One region of the Priestia sp. JV24 genome, then DNA from elsewhere that is predicted to be linked to it. Evidence: riboswitches for the same ligand, from Rfam matches in the RefSeq annotation. Region 1 holds a riboswitch; the other holds the start of a gene.
The links. Region 1 has a riboswitch for ZMP and ZTP ahead of OK414_RS12350 (phosphoglycerate dehydrogenase). Riboswitches for the same ligand answer to the same signal wherever they lie in the genome.

Region 1 (3,218 bases):
GTTTTTCTGAATAAAACTGCTCATAGTCTTCTGAAGTCAATTCATTTTTATTTTTCTTCCAGATCGGTACCATACTGTTGATAACTTGTTCTTCTGTATAATCTTCTAGCTCGTTATCAGAACCTTCTTTAGGACGTTTTTCCGTTATGTCCATTTTAATCGGGTAGCGGATAAAGTCTGAATACTTTTTAATGATCTCTTTTAAACGATATTCTTCTAGATACTCATCATATGTTTCATCTTCTGTATTTTCTTTAATTTTTAAAATGATTTGAGTTCCAACCGTTTCTTTTTCGCACCGCTCGATTGTATAACCATCAGCACCAGTAGATTCCCATTTATAGGCTTTATCGCTGCCTAAAGCTTTACTAATCACTGTTACGACATCTGCTACCATAAACGCTGCGTAAAACCCAACGCCGAATTGGCCGATAATCGTGTGCCCGTCCTTTGTTTCATTTTCGTTTTTAAACGCAAGAGAGCCGCTTCTCGCAATTGTGCCCAAGCTGCTTTCAAGCTCTTCTTGCGTCATGCCAATTCCAGTATCCGTAATGGTTAAGGTACGGTCAGCTTTATCTGGTGTTACTTTTATGTAGTAGCTTTCTTTGTTAAAATGCAAGGAGTCGTCTGTTAAAGCTTTGTAATAAATTTTATCGATTGCATCACTTGAATTTGATAGAAGTTCTCTCAAAAATACTTCTTTTTGAGAATAGATGGAATTAATCATCATCTCTAATAATCGCTTTGATTCAGCTTTGAATTCTTTTTTTGACATAAGAAATTCTCCTTTCCAAATAGGGCTTATAAAACAATTAGCACTTGAGTGGATAGAGTGCTAATCACTCTTCTTGTTTAACATGTATTAGGGTATTTGTCAATACATTAGGAGATTCATCAAAGAGATTAAAAATTAGACTGAAAAAAGCAAACTTTTAAAAAAAGGTTGAACGTTCTGAAAGAGTTTGCTAGAATATACTTAATTTCAAAGACTATATGTGACTGGCGAAACGCGGATAACCGTGAGGAAGCATATAGTGACGTAGCCGTTCGCCTGGGCAGAGGTAAGGGATTAATACATATCTCTTACCTCTTTCTGTTTAGGGGGAGAGGATATAGAAGTTATCACATATGTAGGCTAAAAAACCAGACTTTTTAAAAAATTAAAAATGAAGTTCCTTTATCCAAAGGTAAAAACATGTAAAACTACGATGATAATCAGAGGAGAGTACAAAATGAGCACATTAACATTAGAAAAAGTACAAACAATCAAAACTTTAAACAACATTGCACAAAAAGGTCTAAATGTTTTTAATCAAGAAGGTTATCAAATTGACAACGACAGCGAAAATCCAGATGCGATTGTCGTGCGTAGCTTTAACATGCACAGCATGGCATTTGACCAAAATTTAAAAGCTATTGCACGAGCTGGAGCAGGGGTTAATAATATACCGGTGGACGCTTGCACGGAGCAAGGTATCGTTGTATTTAATACGCCAGGAGCTAATGCAAACGCAGTAAAAGAAATGGTTTTAACTACAATTATGGCTTCTTCTCGTAACTTATTTGCTGGAGTTGAATGGACAAAAAAATTAGATGGCCAAGGTGATCAAATTCCTAAATTAGTTGAAGCAGGTAAAAAACAGTTTGTTGGAAAAGAAATCAAAGGTAAAACGTTAGGTGTTATTGGTTTAGGTGCAATTGGTGCTCTTGTAGCAAACGATGCGCTTGATTTAGATATGGACGTAATTGGTTTTGATCCATTCATTTCTGTTAATACAGCTTGGAATTTGTCTCGCAACGTACAGCGTGCAATGTCTCTAGAAGAACTATTTGCAGCATCTGACTATATTACGGTTCACGTTCCATTAACGGACGATACAAAAGGGGTTTTCAATAAAGAAACGTTCAGCATCATGAAACCGGATGTTCATATTTTGAACTTCTCACGCGGTGAGCTTGTAAACGAAGAAGATATGAAAGCTGCTCTTGAAAGTGGAAAAGTTGGACGATACATTACAGATTTCCCAAATCAAAATGTCTTGAACATGAAAAATGTTGTGCCAATTCCTCATCTAGGGGCATCAACTCAAGAATCAGAAGAAAACTGTGCGGTAATGGCAGCACGTCAAGTGAAAAATTTCTTAGAAACAGGAAACGTTAAAAACTCAGTGAACTTCCCGAATGCATCTCTTCCTTACACTGGGAAAAAACGCGTAGCTGCTTTCCATCACAACGTGCCGAATATGGTAGGACAACTTACGCAAGTATTCTCAAACTACAATTTAAACATCGCAGATATGGTGAACAGAAGCCGCGGTGAATATGCGTATACAATGATCGATATTGACAATCAAGTAAGTGACGAGATTGTGCCTGAGCTAGAAGAAAAAATCGGTCAAATTGAAGGAATTATTACAAGTCGTATTATCTAATTTGGTTCCCGTCATATTTTAGTGTTACAGCCCTAACTTAGAAAAGTTAGGGCTGTTTTTACATGGTGTTTACCTCATATCAATTCCTTCATTCTCATAGCATATAGAAATACCTTTAAAGAGGTGAACGTTTTGACAGGAGAACTGATAGGAATTTTGATAGGGTCGCTCATCGCGCTGGCAGGAACATTCATTACGTCTGTCGTAGCTATAGTGATGTCGAAAGAGCAATACAAACAAGAGCTTCGCAAAGCATTTATCCAAAAGAAAGTTGATGCCTATACCCATGTGTGTCAAGTTATTCTAGCTATAAAAAACGATTTACTTACAAAAACTGTTTCTTCAGCTGGCTTAAACTGGACGGCTCAATCTATTAACGAACTAGCAGATGTGTGTATTACGGAAGGTCTATGGATCGATGAAGAAGACAGCAAAAAGCTGGAGGTTCTGCAGAAGCAGCTTTCAAAATTTGTATTTGATGAAATAGAACTGTCTAGACATGATATTCTCACAGCCTGTTATGAAATTGTTGAATATTGTGAAAAAAAGGTAAGGATTCTTCATTCTATGACTACAAAAGAATAGGTGATTACTACTTTAAGAAGTGATAGTAGAAGTATTAAAAAAGCATCGGTCTTAACGATTGTATAAGAAGTGTATGAGCTATTTCATATTTCATACAGTTCTTAACAAACAGTAAGTGTTTATGAAAAGAACTTTGCAGCAGCATACAAAGTTCTTTTTTTATAGCTTGCGTTTTTTCGTTTGATTGTGGATATCACTCAA
Region 2 (3,218 bases), on a different contig from region 1:
CTTTATTTTGTTTTTTTAGAACTTTATCCCAAATAAAGGTTCCCTCTGTATAAATACTTAAACCTTAAAATCTATATTTTTTACAATATTTTGATAAAAACTAAGTCTAAATTCTCCACTCCTCTAAATAAAAAAACACGAGCACGGGCTCGTGTTTTTTTATTTAGATTTAAAATTTTCTTGATTGATTTGTTCAGCTTCTTTCATATATCGGTTAGATTTGCCACTTTTAATTCCCCAGTAATAAAAAGCTAATGATACGCAAGCAATCACTAGCATATCCCATCCGAAAGGCAAAATATTTTTGCCTCCGAATTTTTCGCTTCCTATGTAGGAAATAAAAATCATGCACGCTAAATAGATAAGCATCCAAGCCCCGGTTAAAAATTCTTTTTTAAAGCCCACCCATTTATTTTTCGCTTGGTAATAAAAATAAACAGGCAGGCCAATTGCCATAATAAAGATCACTTCACCTGTAAGTGGCCACCTTGCCCAGTAAAGCGTCAAGGAAGCAAAAACGAAGCCGCATGGCGCAATAACTGATGCCCCTTTTAAATAAAATGGACGGTAAAAGTGTGAAGCCGTTTTTCTTAATGTTATAAGCGCTACAGGACCCATAATATAAGAGATAAGCGTCGCTACTGAGATCACTTCTGCTAAGACACCCCATCCTCTAAATAAAAAGAGAAACAAGAAGCAAGCTGCTAAATTTAGCCACATAGCTGGGCGCGGGACATTGTAAAGTGGATGAAGAGTACCAAATATCTTTGGCAAGTATCCATTTTGCTGCATCCCGTATAACATTCTAGAAGTAGTTGCCGTATATGTAGCACCTGTGCCGGAAGGAGAAACAAATGCGTCTGCGTATAACACAATTGTTAGCCAGTTAATTCCAAGCGCAATCGCTAAATCAGCAAAAGGAGAATTAAAATTCAAATGATTCCATCCATCAGCAATTGATGACGGACTTACTGCTCCGATAAAGACAATTTGCAATATAATGTATACAATTCCTGCAATAAAAATTGAACCAATTACAGCTATCGGAATCGATTTATTAGGTGATTTTGCTTCTCCTGCCATATTTACAGGACTTTGAAACCCATTAAATGCAAACACAATACCTGATGTTGCCACTGCCGTTAAAACACTGGCCCACCCATAAGGGGCAACCCCATGCTCACTTGAAAAGTTTCCACTATGAAAACCAGCAAAAAATAAAGCCCCTGCCGTTAAACCAGGAATAATTAATTTAACAACCGTAATAAATGAGTTTGCTTTAGCAAAGAGATTTACCGTCCAATAGTTCACAAAAAAGTAAACGAATAATAACAAAGACGCAACTGCCAACCCCTTGGATGTTAAAATTCCATTGTCTACCAATTCGTGAGTCCAGCGAGCCCACTTCCACGGCCAAGTACTCATATATTGCACAGATGCAATAGCCTCCACTGTTATCGTTGAAGCGATTGAAATCCAGTTAGCCCAAGCAGCCAAAAAACCAATAAATGATCCGTGTGAATACTGAGGATATTTAACCATCCCCCCTGCTTGTGGAAACATCGCGCCCAGCTCAGCATATGATAGGGCAATGGTCAAAATAACCACCATTCCAATAACCCATGAAAAAATAGCCGCGGGTCCCGCAATTTGAGCTGCTTTCCATGCTCCAAACAGCCACCCTGAACCGATAATCGAACCTATGCCTGTCATGGTTAAAGCAAATGTTCCCATCTTCCTTTGCATATTGCTCATCCAAATCTACTCCTCTTCCCTAGGAAAATAAAAAAAACACTTGCGGAATTTTCTCAAGTGTTTGCCCAGGCGCGCGGCTTATACGCTATATGCTCCCCCATGGTCATCCATGTTGCGCCAGTCACATATAGGAATATATTTTTTATCAGTATATAACATTCATTACTATTACTCAATATACAAAATGTTTACATTACTTTTCTAAAAATAATAAATTATTCGTAAAATTACGAATTAACCTTCTGAAAATCTCTTTTTAATTATAAAAATAACTAAAATCCTAACTTTTCTTGTTGTTTGATTCTTTTACTTCACAAGCAGATTATCTTCTGAAAATTATACTAATATATAATATTCATTTACATAATAAGAATTAACAGCTATATATCCATAGAATTCTTGCACTAGACTCTTTACTTATATACAATATGAAGAAAAGATACTAAAGTGAACTGCCCACCACTTAGCTACGCTTGAAGTGGGAGACTCCTTTTAGGAAAACGTTAAAACCTACATATCATGCACTTCGCAACAAATGAAGTACTTCGAGCAAACTTCTCTGTTTATGCAAGCACAAAACAGGGAAAATTACGAAAAAAGATTGTTAGAGGGATGCTTATGAATTATGCAAATGTAAAAGTTCTTTATTTTGATGACGACGGAACCATTCCAAATCACCCTCGTCTTCCAGTTTTGTTGTATGAACACGTATTTATTAGTAAGAAAGAGAAAGTGGAGAGCATTTTCAATTCTCACAACTGGAAAAACAGCTGGGTAGGCGGTATACATGATTTTCACCATTACCACAGCAATTCCCATGAAGCACTAGGTGTAATTAGCGGATCTGCACGTTTAAAACTAGGTGGACATATGGGAGAAAATATCGTGGTGCATGCTGGTGATGTGCTCGTACTTCCTGCAGGAACAGGGCATATGCGTCTGCAGTCAACTGCTGATTTTAAAGTGGTTGGAGCTTATCCAGAGGGCATGGATTACAATTTACGAACAGGAAAACAAACTGATCGCCCTCACGTATTTGATGAAATTGCACAAGTACCTATTCCTACAACAGATCCTGTTTATGGCGACAAAGGACCATTGACAGAGTGGTGGAACTAGACAAGCACTTATTGTCTAGTTTTTTTATTTGCTCTGTTTTATTCTTTCCATGAATCTCTATTTGAACATACAAATTCTTTTCTTATGATGCAATAGCAATATACTTTATCTCGGCGAAATAAAAAAAACTTCCCGGTCAAAACTAAATTTCTTCTTTTCCGTTCTCTTTTTACTTCAAGAACAACTTCGCTTAGATTATTCCCCTTTTTTTCTTTCATAATTATTTCAAATATACTCTCATCACAAGCTCTTTTTTGTTTTTCTAAAAAAATTTCCATATATTATAACGAAATTTTCAAAAAACTTATTGCTTTACCATGTCAGACTTGCTATCATAGTGAACA

Region 2: another riboswitch for ZMP and ZTP. It lies ahead of OK414_RS03960 (APC family permease); the one in region 1 lies ahead of OK414_RS12350 (phosphoglycerate dehydrogenase).

What each region holds. Positions count from the first base shown of each region.
Region 1 covers NZ_JAPCIN010000015.1:593,441-596,658, forward strand. Annotated here, with positions in the region: gene htpG (molecular chaperone HtpG) at 1-775, opposite strand, end outside; ZMP/ZTP riboswitch at 986-1,064, shown strand; gene OK414_RS12350 (phosphoglycerate dehydrogenase) at 1,233-2,432, shown strand; gene OK414_RS12355 (hypothetical protein) at 2,556-3,017, shown strand.
Region 2 covers NZ_JAPCIN010000010.1:211,176-214,393, reverse strand. Annotated here, with positions in the region: gene OK414_RS03960 (APC family permease) at 160-1,755, opposite strand; ZMP/ZTP riboswitch at 1,812-1,890, opposite strand; gene OK414_RS03955 (cupin domain-containing protein) at 2,275-2,874, shown strand.